3 regions of the Lysinibacillus sp. UBA6686 genome follow, and region 2 is predicted to be linked to each of the others. Evidence: riboswitches for the same ligand, from Rfam matches in the RefSeq annotation. Region 2 holds a riboswitch; each other region holds the start of a gene.
What was found. A riboswitch is a leader RNA that binds a small molecule or an ion and turns the genes downstream of it on or off. The one in region 2 is predicted to bind cobalamin.
Positions count from the first base shown of each region.

Region 1: linked by a shared signal. The riboswitch ahead of B2R82_RS06465 (glutaredoxin family protein) and the one ahead of B2R82_RS17055 ((2Fe-2S) ferredoxin domain-containing protein) in region 2 are both predicted to bind cobalamin.
Region 3: linked by a shared signal. The riboswitch ahead of cobT (nicotinate-nucleotide--dimethylbenzimidazole phosphoribosyltransferase) and the one ahead of B2R82_RS17055 ((2Fe-2S) ferredoxin domain-containing protein) in region 2 are both predicted to bind cobalamin.

Region 1 is NZ_DKJS01000023.1:126,594-133,219, forward strand. It holds gene B2R82_RS06440 (NADPH:quinone oxidoreductase family protein) at 1-291, shown strand, start outside; gene dut (dUTP diphosphatase) at 448-885, opposite strand; gene nrdF (class 1b ribonucleoside-diphosphate reductase subunit beta) at 898-1,866, opposite strand; gene nrdE (class 1b ribonucleoside-diphosphate reductase subunit alpha) at 1,854-3,947, opposite strand; gene nrdI (class Ib ribonucleoside-diphosphate reductase assembly flavoprotein NrdI) at 3,944-4,303, opposite strand; gene B2R82_RS06465 (glutaredoxin family protein) at 4,300-4,524, opposite strand; cobalamin riboswitch at 4,645-4,822, opposite strand; gene B2R82_RS06470 (alpha/beta hydrolase) at 5,412-6,428, opposite strand.
Region 2 is NZ_DKJS01000066.1:491-7,116, reverse strand. It holds gene cobK (precorrin-6A reductase) at 1-223, opposite strand, end outside; gene B2R82_RS17065 (sirohydrochlorin chelatase) at 220-1,128, opposite strand; gene cobJ (precorrin-3B C(17)-methyltransferase) at 1,143-2,813, opposite strand; gene B2R82_RS17055 ((2Fe-2S) ferredoxin domain-containing protein) at 2,819-3,190, opposite strand; cobalamin riboswitch at 3,330-3,512, opposite strand; cobalamin riboswitch at 3,759-3,943, shown strand; gene B2R82_RS17050 (energy-coupling factor ABC transporter permease) at 4,080-4,826, shown strand; gene B2R82_RS17045 (energy-coupling factor ABC transporter substrate-binding protein) at 4,828-5,100, shown strand; gene cbiQ (cobalt ECF transporter T component CbiQ) at 5,103-5,873, shown strand; gene B2R82_RS17035 (energy-coupling factor ABC transporter ATP-binding protein) at 5,873-6,626, shown strand, end outside.
Region 3 is NZ_DKJS01000081.1:20,910-27,535, reverse strand. It holds gene glnA (type I glutamate--ammonia ligase) at 1-1,031, opposite strand, end outside; gene B2R82_RS21870 (MerR family transcriptional regulator) at 1,093-1,467, opposite strand; gene B2R82_RS21865 (aminotransferase class I/II-fold pyridoxal phosphate-dependent enzyme) at 1,628-2,878, opposite strand; gene B2R82_RS21860 (trimeric intracellular cation channel family protein) at 3,135-3,740, shown strand; gene cobT (nicotinate-nucleotide--dimethylbenzimidazole phosphoribosyltransferase) at 3,808-4,869, opposite strand; cobalamin riboswitch at 4,959-5,135, opposite strand; gene B2R82_RS21850 (DMT family transporter) at 5,192-6,052, opposite strand; gene B2R82_RS21845 (response regulator transcription factor) at 6,257-6,626, opposite strand, start outside.

The DNA of each region.
Region 1 (6,626 bases), on a different contig from region 2:
ATTCACTATGGTGGGGCTGTTGCTATCAGCGGATTAACAGCTGGAACACAACTTCCTACAAGCGTCTTCCCGTTTATTTTACGAGGGGTTAATTTACTGGGGATTGATTCTGTTTATTGCCCAATGGACATTCGATTGAAAACATGGAATCGTTTAGCGGAGGATTTTAAACCAGCAAATCTTGAAAATTTCATTCATCAAGAAGTAACACTTCAGCAACTTCCTGATGTTCTCCCTATTTTACTAAAAGGTCAAGCTAGAGGGAGAATACTTGTGAAATTATGCGATTAGTAGCCTAAAAATACTATGCAGCCATCTGCTTTCTTTATTTTATCGGATGCCAGTTGGTTGCATTGTTTATGGTGGCAATAAAAAAAGAATTAAGTTCAGTAATACCGAACCTAATTCCTTTTCAGTTATAGAATTTCTTTCAAAATTTAACTAACCTTATTTTACACCACTTGCCCCAAACCCAGACGTTCCACGAACAGTAGGCGATAATTCATTTACTTCTAGCAATTGAATTGTAGGCACAAGCTGAATGACCATTTGAGCAATACGCATTGATTTTTCTACTATAAATGTCTCTTTACCATGATTGATTAAGATAACACCTATTTCGCCCCTATAGCCTTCATCAATTGTGCCTGGACTATTTAGAACTGTTATACTATGTTTTAATGCTAGTCCGCTTCTTGGACGAATTTGAGCTTCCGTTCCTTTTGGTAATTCAATTTGTAAGCCTGTTTTAATTAGTTTAGCTTGTCCTGCTGGAATCTCTGCTGCCTCAATTGAATAAAGATCCATTCCAGCATCACCTGGATTGGCCTGCATCGGAAGCATAGCATCAGCATGTATTCTTTTGATTTTTACGTCTAAGTTCATTATTTTTCATCCTTAACGATTAAAATTAAATGTGTCGTCTGTAATCGGTGCTACTTTTGCCTTGGCATAAGTCGAGCCCTTTTGTGAAAAGAAGTCATATGTGGAGCCTTCATTACGAATACCATTCATCACAATAGGATTGACTTCTTCTTCTGGGAACATTGATTCGAAGCCGACATTCATTAACGCTTTATTAGCATTATAGCGTACATAGGCTTTGACTTCAGGAGATAATCCTGTTTCCGCATAAATATCATCCGTATATTTCATTTCATTTTGATATAAATCTAGTAATAATTCATAGCCCCATAAACGTAGCTCTTCTTGTTTTTCTTTTGAAAATTTCTTGAATAGATTTTGAGCAAAAAAGCCAACTGCGACACCATGGATGGATTCGTCGCGTAAAATAAGCGAAATAATTTCAGCACTGTTTCGTAGGAAGCCTTGTCCTCCTAAGTATAGCGGGTAGAAAAAGCCAGAATAGAAAAGGAAAGATTCAAGCATAACGGAGGAGAACATCGCTTTCCATAAGCTTTCTGGATTGTCTTCTTCAATACTATTATAAATAGCTGCAATTTTATTGGCCTTATACTGTAGAAATTCATTTTTCTTAACCCATTCAAATAGCTCATCTATTTCTTCGTTTGTACAAAGCGTTGTGAAAATATAAGAATAGGATTTGGCATGGATGGCCTCAAATGCATCAAAAACAGTTAGGACCGCCTTCTCCTGTAAATCGTCTGTATAAGCGGCCACACGATTCATCCCTATATTTGTTTGGACGGTATCCAGTAACGTTAATCCTGCGAACACTTTTTTATACGTGTCTTGATGCTCAAAGCTTTTCCACTGTTTAATATCTTTGCTGACCGCAATTTCTTCAGGAAACCAAATTTGCTTCCATTGCTGGTCCCAAAATATTTGTGCAAGTTCACTCGTTGCCTTATTCCAATTGACTGCCTCATATATTATATTTGACATGCTACACACTCCTCTAAGCTTTGTAAACGTTGGCGAACATAGTAAACGGACTTAATTCCCTTTATCCATGCATAAATATATACTTTAGCCAATTGTTCTGTAGTCCAATTGTCAGTTACATAAAGCGTCATCGAAATGCCTTGGTCAACATGTTTTTGAGAGGCTGCATATAAATCGATTAAGTCATATGGATCAATATCATATGCTTCTACATATAAATGACTGTTTTCATTTGTTAAATGTGGCATTGGATAAATTGTTCGGCTATCCGCATAATCACGTACCTCTACGCGCTCTGTACAAGGAGCAATAGAAGCCGTACAGCTACGGATGTAAGAAATACTTCCAGTAGGTGCAATCGCCAAACGATATGAATGAAATAATCCATATTGCATAACATCCTGCTTTAAATTCTCCCACATTTTTGCTGTTATGATTGGAATATTTCCAAGCGCTTTTAGCACAGCAGGTGACAGTTCTTCCTCTGTTTTATTTATATATTGATTAAAGTAAATACCTGAAGCATAGTCACTTTCCTCAAATCGGTAGAATGTTTCGCCTCTTTCTTTTGCCATCACCATTGAAGATTTGAGTGAAAAATAATTCATCGCCTCCATAAAATGGTCCATAAAATCAATAGAATCCTTTGAGCCATACATGATTCCCTCAGTAACAAGATGGCCGTGGAGATTCATACAACCAAGCCCTACTGAATGCATTAATTTATTTGCTTTTGCAACAGGGGGTACATTCTTGATGTTCGTCATTTGTGACACATTTGTTAATAGATGCATAGCTGTATCGACTAATGTTTCAAAATTAGTTACTTTGCTTGCTGCATGGATATCAATTGAACCTAAGTTACAGGATACATCTAGCCCATATTCATTCGGCACATCTTGGTCAGTAATAATACTTGTTTCTTGAACTTGCAATATTTCTGTACATAAATTTGACATTTTCACACGACCAATATTTTTAAGCGGATGCACGTTATTAACATTATCATCAAAAATTTCAAATGGATAGCCCGATTCAAATTGCGCTTTTTTTACCTCTGTATAAAGCTTACGTGCATTCAAACGCTTAATTTTACGAATTTTCTGATTATCTAGCAGCTCGTAATACATTTCTGTAATTGAAATTTCAGACATACGCTTACCATATTCTTTAAAAATATCATAAGGACTAAACAATACAATATCTTTATCACGTTTCATAAGTTCAAAGAAAATACTTGGTATAATAATGCCTGTCGATAGAGTTGCGAGACGAATTTTATCATCAGCATTTGGTTTTTTGGATGAAATAAAATTTTCTATATCAGCATGAAAAATATTTAGATAGACTACGCCCGAGCCATTTCGTTGTCCAAGCTGATTGGAATAACTGAAAGAATTTTCTAATAGTTTCGCTACTGGGATTACACCACTTGCACGATTTAGAATCTCTTTAATTGGATCTCCTAAAGGACGTAAATCTGTTAAGTTTACTCCAACTCCACCACCAAGGCGTGATAGCTCCAAACAATACCCTATATTTTCAGCAATACTATTCATAGAGTCATCCATTGATAATTTAAAGCAGCTTACTAGTTCTCCACGTGCTTTCTTTCCACTATTTAAAGCCGTTGGAGTTGCAGGCTGATACGCCTCCATCATCGCTTCAACAGAGCGTTCTGCTAATATTGTGTCGCCTTGTGCTAAATACAAAGCAATAATGACAATACGGTCCTCATATTTTTCTAAAATTTCTTCCCCATCACGACTCTTCATGGCATAACTATCGTAAAATTTACTTGCACTCATAAAGGATGGAAAACGGAAATGATAATCATATGCCTTTTTGTATAGCTTTTTAATAAATTCCATCTCATACATATCGATAAATTCTTTTTCATAATAACCCTCATCGACTAAATAACGGATTTTTTCTTCAATATCAATAAAGTAACGGAGACGCACGTTTACATATTCTAAAAAGTAACGGCGTGTTGCTTCTCGATCCTTTTCTAACTCTAATTGACCTGTTGTACTATAACGATTTAGTACATCATTATTAAGCTTTAAATATGTTTTCACGCGATGACCCTCATTTCATAAAACGTTTGTATTGCATCATAATCAGTTTGATTTCCTCGTAAATCTAATTTACGCACTAGAGGCACATGATACTTTGCTGCAATTTTCTCGCCAGCAGCGCCAAATACTGTATGGCCGAAATTACTGTTGCCACTTACAACTACTCCCTTACAGTAATTTCCGTTTTGTTCTAAAAAACGAGCTACCTTTGCAGGGATATCACCTAATCCGTCTGTGTATGTGATTAAAAGGTAGGGCTCACTCAACTGTAATTCCTCAGACAGCTCCATTGATTTCCCCTTTAATTTTGAGACAACATTTCGGACATTACCTGTACGACTAGCATAAATAATCATAGTGAAATCAGCTCGATTTGAGAAACAATTTCCTTAACATCCCCTATAAATGTCTCATTATATTCAAGAACTGGCACGCTTAAAAATCCTGCATCTATAATAGTTTGCTTTGCTTTTTCATCATGGTCAATATTTACAATTTCTGCTTCAATTCCTACTCGTTGTAATTCAGATTTTACCCAAAGACATTTAGGACAAATTGTTTTTGTATAAAGTTTCATATAAATCCCTCTTTTCATAAAATAAAAGGCTATCTCTTCAAAGAGAGACAGCCTAAAATGGAAACGTTAAAAACACATAAAAATAGCTACGTCCCCATTCCTTAATCCCCGAAGAAATGATTGTTGTGTTTTATATAGGCAGGTCTCCTGGCTTTGCTTCATTCTCTGATTTCCTTCCCATGCGAAAGCACAGTGGCTTAAATCATCGTCAGCTTTACAGTTGCGGGGACAGCGTCGGTATTGCACCGAACTTCCCTATTAAACTACATATAGTAGTACCTTAATAAAACAAACACAATATATTGTTTTCCGATAGAACTAAGTGTACCATCCTTCAAAATAAAAGTAAATCTAGATTAGAGACTTCTTAATAGTAAGATTATTCGATATTTTCCGCAAAATGATATTAAGCAAGTGGATAAATAGTTCCTAACGCTATAAACAATAATAGACATCTGATAAAGAATTATTTTTATGAAAGTAGTAACACTATGTATTTAAAGTCATTTTCCTGCCTTTCCTTGCAAGAAGTAATTATGTAAATACTTTTTTGGAATATAACATCAAAAATATAGGCATAAGCTAATACAATAATTCTTTACATAAAAACAGTCCTTATTCCGAAGAATAATAGACTGTTAAACTTTTGATTGTTGATAAATCCTTACATATTATTCTAGCCGATAAATAAAGATAGTCCTTATTAAATTCAGACGTCCAGCGCATTTTATGTTCTCTATCATAGACTTCCTTCACTTTACCATTTTTTGAACTACAAAAGAAACTATTAGCCTCTTCACTCTTTAAATATCATTTTTCCATTTGTCGTAAATTCTATTTGTTAGGAAAAGTATTTTCATTCCATTTAGGCATGTATCTATGCTGCTCTACTTAAATGTATCGCACATCCATTGATAAAATTTTTCCTTCTCCTCAAAATTTGGATAATGAGCTGACTCCTCGAAAGAAATAAACTCCTTTTGATCCGCTTCAATCCTATCAAAATAATTTTTTGCTGCATTAGATGAAGTCATAGCGTCGTATTTACCCATTACAAAATAAAATGGTAGCTCAAGTTTGGTAACGATCTTAGGTAGCGGCTTATCCAAGGTTTCTTTTACAAGCTGTTCTTGTGAATTAGCAACTCCATATGTATAGCGAATTAAATCTAATAAATTATATTCACGACTTAATAGTATATCGCCATCCGACATATTAATAAGTCTTGTAGCGCCGCCGTACTTATACACATAGCCTCTTGGAGTCACTGCCTCTCCAGCATGTATTTTTTCAGCGACCCCCTGTAAGTACTTCACATCTTCTGTATTTCCGGCTTTTTTCGCTTCACTTATCGTATTATTCAAATTATCTATTTCACTTTCTTGCATATTGCTCATCTGACCAATCCCAATATAGGCTTCATATTTTTCTGGAGCTTTATAAGCAGCCATTGTTCCTAAGTATGTGCCGTAAGAATGACCTATTAGGATCACTTTCTCTTTACCAAATCGTTTTGAAATATAATCCGTAAGTTCTAATAAATCATCTACAAGTACATCTGCCGTTAAGTTAGAATAATCCTCATTAAAATGATACGATTTACCGCTTCCTCTTTGATCGTAATTAACGACAGTGAAATCCTTTTCTAATAAGTCTTCGTACTTGGCATAAGGAATTTCGGACACACTCGGTCCCCCGTGTACATATATAATGACCGGGTTATTTTGATCACGACCTCTAATCATGATTTGCTGTTTTGTACCATTGATCTTAACTTGTTCTAAAACGCTAATACTGTTATCCCCTTTTATATTCGAAGTCCATGTGGGACGAAAAAGTACTAATAACAATATTATTATAATAATTACTCCCATATATTTTATTATTTTCTTTATATTTTTCATCTAATTCTATTAATTCCTTTCTGCTAATGTAATTTAATTTATGATCCAATACATGCTTTTAAATATTGTGAGGCCATTTTTTAGCAATCCTTATTATGAAATGGATTTAAGCTTGTGTATTTTTACCTCCCTTATTCATTACTCTACCAATGAAAGGTAATATGCTGTAGTGCCAGCAAGTCAATAAAAAGTCATTAA
Region 2 (6,626 bases):
CAAAAGGATGAGAGGCATCTACAACTAAACGATAGCCTTGTTCTGTCATAATTGCTGCCATTTCCTCAGCTGTTAACCGTCCAACTAAATGAGGTAGACCCACCTCAGCAAGGCTAGAGGCTGCAGACTCAGTAACAACTGTTGCTGTTACCTGATAGCCTGCTGACTGTATTTCAAGAGCTAAGTTTCTGGCATCACTTGTCCCTGCTAACATGAAAATCATTTCACAGACTCCTCTTCATGGTGGTGGTCATGTTCGTGATGATGATCATGGTGGTCGTGATCATGGTCGTGGTCATGATGGTGATGATGATGCGCATGACCATGCACTGCTGCATAAGCTCGATAGTTTTCTAAATCCTGCATCCCTGTTGATGTCCCATTTACAGCCTGCTCAATACGCTCAAGTAGCACATTTTGCAAGCGTTCATGATACCCAAAATAGTCAGCAATTTGAATATCACACTCTGGATATTTGTCGTTAAATTGTTGACACATACCATTCATGCGTTCCATTAGGATGCCCGTGAATAAAAAGTATGGAAGCATAATGATCTTTTTAGCACCTAGCTTAACACAGCGCTCAATTCCCTCTTCGACACGAGGATCCGTTACCCCCATAAAGGCACTTTCTACATATTTCACAGGCAATTTTTCCCACAGCAGACGTGTAATTTTATAAAAGTCTCCATTTGCATATGGGTCACTGCCGCCTCGTGCAATTAATAATATAGCTGTATCCTGTTGCTCCTCTTCAGCATTGAAGCCGATTTCAGCTAAACGTTCCTCTAAAATTGCAAATATCTCTTCATGGACACCGATTGTTTGACCATATGTGAATGTAATATGTGGATAATGTTCACGCGCATGCTCAATTTCTGCTGGAATATGTAGCTTTGAATGTCCAGCATGAAGAAGAATGATTGGAATCACATGCACCTCTGTTGCACCCTTCTTGACACAGTTTGTTATACCCTCTTCAATGTTTGGAGAAGCAAACTCCAAGAAACACGTTTCTACTAAGAAGCTATCATCAATACGAGGTGCCATTTGCTTGATAAATGTACGCACCTCATCATTTCCTGCTGCTAAACGGCTCCCGTGGCCGACAAATAAAATTGCTTTCATCTCATTACTCCTCACTAGTCACCGCATGGAGCGGGCTCTACTTTTATTTTTGAAGACATGTCCTGGTACGTAAAATGCAGAATCTTTTTCACACGCTTAAAATACTTAAACAAACGTTCATTTGGATGGGCATTTGCTTTATACTCTTCGATGATGTCCGTAATGAGCGGAATAAGTTGTTCAGGCTCTAGTCCCTCTACAACTGGCTGTGCAGCATGTGCTGTACGACCAACTGGCTTTGCCCCAATAAAAACATCGAACTTACTTTTACGATAAACAATGCCAATATCATCAAATACTGCTCGATAGCATGCCATACCACAGCCATTAAAGCCAATATTCAACGTTTTCGGTAAAGACATTCCGCCAAGCTGCTTCTGAATCTCCTCGGCATATGGAATCGAATCAGCCTTTTCCCCATAACAGAAGTCACAAGCCTTTAATGATAGTACATCCCCAATCGGAGCCAGTAAGAATCCAACCTCAAGTAGCTTTGCTGTAATTTTTTCTGGCTCCGTTGTTGGAATTTTTAAATGGATTTGATGGTCTGGCGTGTATTCCATCGTTCCATCCTCCCCGACAACCTCTGCTAGCGTCATCATCTGTTGCGGGGTGAAAAATTTATTGGCTACTCCTGGGCTCACAGCTAACTCAAAGATAGATTCGATTTTTTGTTGCACAAGCTTGGGCGTTGCCTTTACCTCACTTGTTCCGTTGACCATCGCTAAGGCTGCTGTCGCCATCTCAAGTGAAGTTTTTTTTTGTTTTGGATTAGGAGAAATGGCTAAACTGGGTTCGATACGATTAGCGTTGGGATCTGCCGCAAAGTCATTGCGTGCCTCCCCTGTTTCTTGATTCATTGCCCATGGCTCATTTTCTTCCCTTAAACGTTGGTGTGGACGTAATGGCTGCTTCTCCTCACCAAGTGTGTATTTACGCTGATAGCCACGTGGTGTAATCATTTTATTATCATAGAAAAATGTTGATGAATTTCCGATAATAACCGTTGTCAGCATCCCAATATCATGCTCTAGCATTTCTGCTAAAGTTGTCATGGTAACCTCCTGACGGTCACGATAAGCGCTTTTAACAAGTCCCACTGGTGTATCAGGTGAACGATATTCTAATAAAATTCGTTGGGCCTCCACAATTTGTCTTGTACGTCGACCACTTTTTGGGTTATACAGTGCAATCACAAAATCTGCCATCGCTGCTGCTTCCACACGCTTCGCAATTAAATTCCAAGGTGTTAGGTGGTCACTTAAACTAATCGTACAAGCATCATGCATAATTGGCGCACCTAGTAAACTTGCACATGAGTTGATAGCAGAAATACCTGGAACAATTTCTACCTCTACACCAGTTGCCTCCGTCCAACCAAGCTCGATTAATACCTCATACACTAACCCTGCCATTCCATATACACCAGAATCACCGCTGGAAATAACAGAAACAATATTCCCTGCCTCTGCTTGGCGTACCGCTTCCTGTGCACGAGATACTTCCTCCGTCATACCTGTACTAACAATAGATTTTGCACTAACTAAGTCCTGAATTAGCTCTACATATGTTTTATAGCCTATGATCATATCACTCTGTTGTAATGCCTCCACAGCCCGATGTGTAATATGATTAAAATCACCAGGCCCAAAGCCAACTACAAAAATCTTTCCTTTTTGCGCCATTTTTGTTACCCCTCTTTCACCTTTTCGATGCCTTTAATGGCTGTTGTTTGTGCTGTGCGCTGTAATGTGCCCTCACGAAGCGTAAAAACATGTTCATGGTGCAGTGACTCATGATGTAAATCCTGCACAAGTGCCCTCGCATGTTCAGTTGTTGGCACACGGTACCAATTCCCTTGCGGATAAGCAATGACAACACATGCATCCTTACATCTGCCATTGCAACGTGTCCGGGTTGTATGTATTTTTTTATCAAGTGCCTGCAACTGTATCTCATCACGAATGGCTTGCGTAATTTCCTCTGCTTCTTTTTTCATACAGCTACTGCCATTGCAAATAAAAAGATGTGTCTGCATCCCCTCTAAATTCCAAGTAGTCATCGTTGTTCTCCCCTCAATACGTTTAGGAACAAGAAAAACCTTTACTCTAATCGAAGAGTAAAGGTTTTGTAGAAGCCAAATAAAGTCGAATAAATTACAGGTATTCGCCTTTGCTTCAACTTCTCCCTCCGAAAAGTTTGCATGCATCATTCCATAAGCAGGTTTCCTGACTTAAGCTTCCATTTACTTTCGCGCCTTCCCAAGTTTGCACTAGTGGCATTTGCGATTTCATCAGCTATTACAGTAGCGGGGGCTGTATTGGACTTTCACCAATTTCCCTATTATCTTGAAAATATTCAAGCACTTATGTATGTTTTTATATCAAATTTGTTTGTTTAACATGAATTTAAAACTGTCTCTATCATATCTTAAAATTTTAAAATTTCAATATTTCTCTCTAAAATTGTGACATTTCCATTAAAATTTCATCAAAAAATTCGTAGAAAAAAGAAAAATTTCTCTTTTATTTTATCAGAATTTTCTAGATTGTACCTCAATTTTAAAAATTTTTTCTAAAAAAAGATAGCATCATGATGGAAAATTATGTTACACTTTGTCGTGAAATCTCACAACTTCATCTTTTTTCGGTGCGAAGTGCTTATCATTTCGCTTAAAAGGGAAGCCGGTTCAAGTCCGGCGCGGTCCCGCCACTGTACTAGGGAGTTTTATAGAGAATGTCACTGTCCAACGGATGGGAAGGCCTATAAAATGAGGAACTAAAGCCAGGAGACCTGCCGAAAAGAATGTGAACGTTTCAACCTACGAGGATAGGTGTGCGGCTTAGTAGAATCGAATTCTAATTGTTTTAGCTATGCACTTTTCCCATAAGGAGAAGTGTTTTTTATTTTTCGCACGCTAATTCAAAAACTATATGTAAGGAGGAGAAATTTTGAAATTCTCAGGCTGGAAGCTTAGTTATTTCTTATTGGCATTTTTATTTGTGCCAAATCGTGCATTCGCCATGCATATAATGGAGGGCTTTTTACCAATTGAGTGGGCCATTTTCTGGTGGGTTGTATCTATTCCATTTATTATTTTAGGATTACGTTCAATTCGTAAAACGATCGATGCAAACCCTGAAACAAAAATGATTTTAGGACTATCAGGTGCCTTTGCCTTCGTCTTATCAGCATTAAAAATCCCTTCAGTAACTGGAAGCTGCTCGCATCCAACAGGAGTTGGACTTGGTACAGTTCTTTTTGGTCCATTAGCAATGAGTGTAATCGGAACAATTGTATTATTATTCCAAGCTTTACTTTTAGCGCATGGAGGGCTTACAACTTTAGGAGCAAATGCCTTTTCTATGGCAGTAGTTGGTCCAATTATTGCTTATTATGTATTTAAAGGCTCTCAAAAAATGGGTCTTTCATTTTCCTTAGCTGTGTTTTTAGCTGCTATGCTTGGTGACTTAGGTACATATATTGTCACTTCTGTTCAATTAGCTCTTGCTTTTCCTTCTGAGGTTGGTGGCTTTATGGCGTCATTCACAAAATTTGCAGGTATTTTTGCATTAACACAAATCCCTCTTGCTGTTAGTGAAGGGATTTTAACCGTAGTTGTGATGAACTTCTTGAAAAAATACAATGTGAGCGAATTAAAAGCATTACGTGTTTTTTCAACAAAGGAGGCACATTAGAATGAAAAAAAACTTATTACTGCTAGCTATCGTTGTGTTATTAGCAATTATCCCTCTATTCATTCAAAAGGGTGCAGAATTCGAAGGAGCAGATGGTGAAGCAGAGGCAGCAATCGGTGAAATAAATGCTGACTACGAACCATGGTTTGAAAGCTTATGGGAACCACCAAGTGGAGAAATTGAAAGCCTACTATTTGCACTACAAGCTGCTATAGGTGCTGGATTTATCGGATACTTTATTGGCTTAATGCGCGGCAAACATAAAGAAGGTTAAGTATGTTACTAATTGATAAGTATGCATATATGAATAAGCTAGCGTCTGTTCATCCGCTAGAAAAAATGTTGTTTTCTTTTGGACTATTATTATTGTCGCTTATCATGAGAGATGAACGAATTTCACTCATTACATTTATTGTAATGAGTGCCTTTATCATTATAGGCGCTAAAATTCCTGTGAAATATTATTTAAAACTATTATTGTTACCCGGATTTTTTTTACTATCTAGCTTACTATCTATTCTAATTTCAATAGCCCCAGCGGCTAACGAATTACCTGCACATATTTGGGCATTTTCTTTCAATGATTGGACAATTTTTGTGGGCAATGCAAGCTTAGTTACAGCAAAGCAACTTTTTTTCATCGTTCTAGGTAGTGTCAGTTGTTTATATTTTTTAATCCTAACAACATCTGTACAGTCTATTTGTCATGTGTTACGACAATGTAGAATTCCTACCTTGTTTGTTGAACTAGTGGAATTAACATACCGATTTATTTTTATTTTTTTAGACAGTATGCAAAAAATTCATCTTGCTCAGCAGGCACGACTTGGTTATCATTCACCTGCCCAGTGGCTACGCTCTATATCTATGCTTATTGCTGCATTATTTGCTGAAATGTTCCAACGAAGCCGCGAACTTAATAATGCCATGCAAGCGCGAGGTGGCGAAACGGTCTATTGGCAGGAGAATGCAACCTATAGCATGAAAAACTGGCTAGGTATTGCAGCTATCTTACTATTCCTCATCGTGTATGGAGGGTTTTTCTAATGACGACAGACTTTTACTTTGAACTAAATCAGCTTTCTTACGCCTATGCAGATGGAACACACGCCCTAACAGATATTACACTCCAAATTCCGAAGGGCAAAAAAATTGCCTTACTAGGTCATAATGGAGCGGGAAAATCTACATTATTTCAGCATCTTAATGGCATTCTTAAACCAACTACTGGAACGATAGCCTTTTGTGGCAAGCAGCTACATTATAGTAGAAAAGCATTAAAAGAATTACGTCAACAGGTTGGCATTGTTTTTCAGGATGCAGACAATCAGCTGTTTTCTGGTACAGTAAAGCAGGATATTGCATTTGGACCTTTGAACCTCGGCTGGACAACTACAAAAATAGAAGAAAAAATGGCTTGGGCAGTTGCACAAACAGAGGTGGAAGCATTACTCGATAAACCAATACATTTTTTAAGTGTGGGTCAAAAAAAACGGGTAGCCATGGCAGGCGTACTAGCAATGGAGCCATCTGTATTACTATTAGACGAGCCAACCGCAGGACTCGATAATTATTATGCTGCACAAGTTTTGCAATATTTAGCGAAATTAGAAAACGGAAATCGCACCATTTTATTGGCCACCCATGACATCCCATTAGCCTATGAATGGGCAGATCAAATAATCGTTATGGAAGGTGGAAAAATCATCTATAATGGGGACCCTGTTGAGATGTTTTATCGGGAGGATTTACTTCAACGTGCTCATCTGGAACGTCCCTGGGTCTTTGAAATGGCGCTTG
Region 3 (6,626 bases), on a different contig from region 2:
TAAGGATTTGCAGCTGGGTCCACAGAACGTACCTCTACACGTGTTGACAGACCACGAGCTGATGGAATACGAATTAGTGGTGAACGGTTTTGTGCTGACCATGCCACATAACATGGAGCTTCATACCCAGGAACAAGTCGTTTATAAGAGTTAACTGTTGGGTTTGTTACAGCTGTGAAGCCTTGAACATGCGCAAGAACGCCTGCCATGAATTGCATAGCTGTTTCAGAAAGACCTAATTCAGTCGCTTCATCATAGAAAGCATTTTCTTTGCCTTTAAACAATGAAACATTGAAGTGCATCCCAGAGCCAGCTTCACCGTATAATGGTTTTGGCATGAAAGTAGCGTGTAAGCCGTGTTTACGTGCAATTGTTTTTACAACTAATTTGAACGTTTGGATATTATCACAAGCTGTGATAGCATCTGCATATTTAAAGTCAATTTCGTGTTGTCCAGGAGCTACCTCATGGTGAGAAGCTTCAATTTCAAAGCCCATCTCTTCTAGCTCTAATACGATATCACGACGGCAATTTTCACCAAGATCAGTTGGCGCTAAGTCAAAGTAACCACCGTGGTCATTAACCTCTAATGTTGGTTCGCCTTTTGCATCTAATTTGAATAAGAAGAACTCTGGCTCAGGTCCTAAATTAAAGCTTGTGAAGCCCAAATCCTCCATTTTTCTTAGGATACGTTTTAGGTTGTTACGTGGGTCACCAGCAAATGGTTCGCCTTTCGCAGTGTATACATCACAAATGAAGCGTGCTACTTTCCCTTTTTCAGAAGTCCAAGGGAACACCACGAAGGAATCTAGATCAGGATATAAATACATATCTGATTCTTCGATACGAACGAAGCCTTCAATAGATGAACCATCAAACATCATTTTATTTTCTAGCGCTTTGTCTAATTGGCTTACAGGAATCTCAACGTTTTTAATTGTGCCAAGTATATCCGTAAATTGTAGACGAATAAAGCTTACGTTTTTTTCCTCGATAAGACGTTTAATGTCCTCTTTTGTGTATTTACCCACAGTTTTCCACACTCCTATAATTTGTCTAGCTTTTATCTTTACCCTACCCTATTAAAGGCTTTTAATAGAATCGGGATAAATCCCCACGTCGGATGGATGATTTTTGCATGCGCTGTGCTTGACGCATTTCCTCACGCATGATACGACGTAATTCTGAGTCACTTAAGTCTGGCTCATCTGTCGTCACAGGATTATTCTTTTTAGCGAATAACTTTTTAATTTTCGCCATATTCATGCCCTGTTCTAAGTAATCTTTAACTTCTAGCAATGTATCGACGTCATTTAATGAGAACATTCGACGATTGCCTTCTGTTCGGTGCGGCTCAATTAAATGGTGTTCTTCATAATAACGAATTTGGCGTGCCGAAAGCTCGGTCAATTGCATCACGATACTCATAGATAATAACGGCATAGTTCGTCTAATTTCACGACTCATTTAAGTCCCCTCCAATACCCGCTAATCATATAACGAAATTTTTACACTGTCAACAAGTATGTAAGGTTTCCTAACATCGTTTTTAAATATTTTTTCGACTGCTACAAAATTGTAAAAAAACTATTCAAAATCACGATTTGAATAGTTTTTTCCACCTTATCTATTGCTGAATTTTTTGAACTGCACTACAAATAGCAAATTTTACATGCTCATATGTGAGACCGCCTTGAATAAATGCCGTATATGGTGGGCGAATAGGACCGTCTGCTGTAAGCTCAATACTGGAGCCCTGAACAAAGGTACCAGCCGCCATTATGACATCATCCTCATAGCCTGGCATATAGGCTGGCTCTGGTGCGTAATGGGCATTGATTGGTGAGTTCGCTTGGATTTCGCGACAAAAAGCAATCATTTGTTCAGCCGTTTGGAATGAAACAGATTGAATTAAATCCGTTCGTTTCGCATCATAGCTTGGAGATGTAGACATGCCAACTTCTTCTAGCATTGCCGCTGTGAAAATTGCGCCTTTTAATGCTTGTGCTACAACGTGTGGCGCTAGGAAAAAGCCCTGATAAAAATCACCAAGCGTATTTAGTGTTGCACCTGCTTCTGCACCAATACCCGGTGACGTCATACGATAGGCACATTTTTCAACTAAATCGGCACGACCAGCAATATAGCCACCAATTTTGGCTAAGCCACCGCCTGGATTTTTAATCAGAGAGCCTGCCATTAAATCTGCCCCTACCTCTGTCGGTTCCTGAGCCTCCACAAATTCTCCATAGCAATTATCGACAAAGATGATAGCCTGTGGTGCTAATTCACGGATTTTCACACACATTGAAGCAATTTCTTCAATAGTAAAGGATGGACGTGATGCATAGCCCTTTGATCGTTGAATCGCAATCATTTTTGTATTCTCTGTAATAGCAGTCGCTACACCGTTCCAATCAATCAGTTGATTTTCTATTAAATCTACATGTCGATAACCAATTTTATAATCCTTTAATGAGCCAGTATCCTTATCACCGCCATCTACTATGGATTGTAATGTATCATATGGTTGACCTGAAATATACAGCAATTCATCACCCGGTCGCAGCACGCCGAATAGACTAAGCGTAATGGCATGGGTCCCTGAAATAATCTGCGGACGTACAATGGCAGCCTCCGCTCCAAAAACCTCTGCATAAACACGCTCTAAATTGTCACGTCCCTCATCATCATAACCATATCCATTAGAAGGGTGTAAATGATAGTCACTCACTTGATGCTTCCTAAAAGCTGCAAGCACCTTTTGTTGATTAAAGAACGCCATCTCGTCTACCTTCCTTTGAAACGGGCGAACCTTATCCTCTATTTTGGTAGCCAATGCTAACGTTTCTTCTGTTAAATTCGTTGTAAAAGTCATGCATTCTTCTCCATTCACATTTCTTCAATTGCGGGCATCTACACCCACAAATTGAAGTTTTCACTTTCTCCTATCTTATCTTAACAATTTGTAGATGTGTCTGCAAAACTTGCCTATTGTTTCTACTCGCAATTTGCGCTAAGCTAATGTGCGGACTTCTTTCATTATTTTTGAAATTTCATAGATTCTCTTACATTTAATAGAATTTTTTAACTTTAATGAGAAAGTACATTATTTTTCAGAAGGGGTGAAAGGGATGGCTTGGGAGGTTTTCAGTATTATCGGAACAATTGCCTTTGCTATTTCTGGGGCAATTATCGCCATGGAGGAAGAATACGATTTATTCGGTGTTTATATACTCGGTATTGTCACTGCCTTTGGTGGTGGCGCAATTCGTAACTTACTTATTGGCCTGCCTGTTACAACATTATGGGGACAGGATATGATGTTCCAAATTGCACTTGCGGCAATTACTATATTTTTTATTTTTCCACATCATCTAATTCAGCATTGGCATCGCTGGGGAAACTTTACGGATGCCATTGGCTTATCGGCATTTGCTATTCAAGGTGCCCTCTATGCTGTAAAGCTCGACATGCCCATTAGCGCAGTGATTGTAGCTGCTGTCTTAACTGGTTCAGGAGGCGGCATAGTTCGAGATCTTTTAGCAAGACGCAAGCCTCTCGTATTACGTGATGAAATTTACGGGGTTTGGGCAGCTCTTGCAGGACTTATGATTGGTCTAGAAGTATTGACAGGCGACCTCTTTTTATATGGATTATTTGGTATGATAACAGTGCTAAGAATTCTTTCCTATATGAAGAAATGGCGTTTGCCTTTACGAAAGCTCAATCGGGCATAGGCATTTTATAAATAGTAACAAGCCCAAATAGTTTTGAATATGGGCTTGTTATACTTTTTGTTACGATCTATTCTTTCGATTCTACTAGCACTACAGATTCCTCAAGTGTTGCCATGTTTTTCATCATAGAGCAAGCTGCATCTAAAATTGGAAATGCTAAAGCTGCACCAGAGCCTTCTCCTAAACGCATATTCATATGTAGCATTGGTTCAACACCAAGCAACTTGGCTGCTATTTTAGCCCCTGGTTCTTCTGAGGCATGGGAAGGAATGATGTAGTCCTTTACTTTTGGCTCAAGCTCAAAGGCAATGAGAGCAGCAATCGTAGAAATAAAGCCATCAATTACAACAGGTTTGTGATTTGCAGCAGCCGCAAGTACAATTCCAGCCATAGCACCTATTTCTAAGCCACCAACTTTTGCAAGAATATCAATAGCATCGTGGCGATTGGGCTTGTTTAGTGCAATAGCATGTTGAATAACCTCCACCTTATGCGCAATTCCCCCTGCTCCCACACCTGCACCTAGTCCTGTTACTATATTTGGATGACAGGCATGAAGCACGGATAGGATAGCCGCACTTGGTGTTGTATTCCCAATACCCATTTCACCAGTTCCAAGAACATCCGCTCCGTTTCTTATTTCGTTCGTTGCAACTTCAATTCCTACTTCGATGGATTGAATAGCTTCCTCTTTTGACATAGCTGGACCCTTTGCCATATTATCTGTCCCATATTTAATTTTCTTAAGAATGACACCAGCATCAAGCGGTAAATCTTCTTTTACACCAACGTCAACCGTTATAATTTTAGCATTGGTTATGTTGGCGATTGCACAAACACCCGTAAGCCCTTTTGGAAAATTCAATGTTTGTAAAAAGGTGACCTTTTGTGGATTTGAAGTTACATCTTCCTCACAAACACCGTGATCTGCTGCACAGACAATAATTGCTTTGCTCTCAATTTTAGGAAATAATTCTCCTGTAATACCAGCAAGCTGTACAGCAAGATTCTCCAATTTCCCCAAGCTTCCAGGTGGCTTGCTCAGAGAGTCTATATATTCCCTAGCTTTCTCCATCATACGGCTATCCGCATTTTGAATTTTTTTAATCGTGTGCTGTAATAATTGCATGAAACTATTCCCCTTTCAATCTTTCGAGACAATATAAAAAGCCTGCAGTTTATTCATGACAAATAAACTACAGACTTTTCCATCGTCTATATAATCGAAGCAATTAGGCAGGTCTCCTGGCTCAATTTCAACATTTCATAGAACCTTCCCAGCACCATGCTAGTGGCATTCTCTATGAAACTCCTTTTTACAGTGGTGGGACCGCTAAAGACTTTCACTTTATTCCCTATTCTCCCTCAATGGGCACCTAATGCTATTATGCAATTTCTTTTAATTTACTGTAAAGATATCTTTCTGTCAATATGTCACCTTTAAAGCTAAATTAGACTTCTTTCTGATCTATTTCACTAATAAATGTCGCGCCAAGCAATAGAATAGCTCCTATTATTTGCAGCATAGTCATTTTTTCTCCTATAATCATCGTTGAGATTACCAATGACGTTAGAGGGTCAATATAGCTTAGAATGGCTATGCTTTGCCCCTTTAAATGACTCATTCCTAAAAAGAAAAGATAGAAGCCTATACCGGCATGGACAATGCCCAATGCTATTAGTAAACTGATGGATTTTATATCGATATACATGATTTGAAATCCAGTTGTTCCATTAAGATAAAGTGCTAGAAATAACGCTGCTAAAGAAAGCTGCAGAATTGTGTTTGACGGTTCTTTAAGTCCATGAATATACTTATTGACAAAAGTTACCAACGTATAGAAACATGCTGCAATAAGCCCATACACAATGCCGATATCTTGCCCATTTTCTTCTGTAGCTTGGCTATGGACAATAAAGAATAATCCAACTAATGCCACACCTACATAGAAAATTTTTCTTAGATACAGTTTTTCTTTTAATACAATTGGTGATAAACAAATCACTAAAACTGGCGCAAAATAATAGCTAAGCGCTGCATTGGCAATGGTTGTTTCTTTGTACGCTTGAAATAGAAAAATCCAATTCCCACATAACGCTACACTAGATAGCAGTAATGGCCATATATTAGACAAAATGGATGCTTTCGTTATTTTTTCTTTTTTAACGATGAAAATTATCAATAAAAAACTAGAGCCAATCACACTCATCCAGAAGGCAATTTCACTGGATGGCAGGTGTATATATTTAGCAAAAACACCGATAGCCCCAAAGATAATCATAGATAAAACAAATGCAAATTTTCCGCTCACTTCTGATTCCTACTTTCTACTTATATAGTTTTTAGCCTATACAGTAGAATCTATTGCAAGAAGAGCAAGCTAGTGTGGAATGCCTTAAACAGTAGACTCTACTGTCAAGACATTGTTGGAGGCGCTATTGATCGGAACATATTACTCATCCTTTCTATTTTCAACTCGGTCATTCTATACTTATTTTACCAAAACACACTAGATTTAAATAGTTCGATATTTGGCTGGTGTCATTCCAACATATTTTTTAAATACTTTACTAAAATACTCTTCATTACTATAGCCCACCAACGAAGCGATTTCATTATTTCTTTTATTACTATGAACTAGTAGCTGCTTTGCCTTGTCAATTCTTAGCTCATTTAACAGGTGGATGAAATTTTTATCAATGCTTTTCTTAATTAATATACTTAAATTTGCTTGGCTTTTGTTAAATATGCCTGATAAATAATTTAAATCCAGCTGAGGATCATCAAAATGCGTATAAATATAATCGATTATTTTTTTACTTAAATCATCCCTATTGCCATGTAAATTTAGTATTTTATCTACGAGTGGCTCGATGTAGCTATTT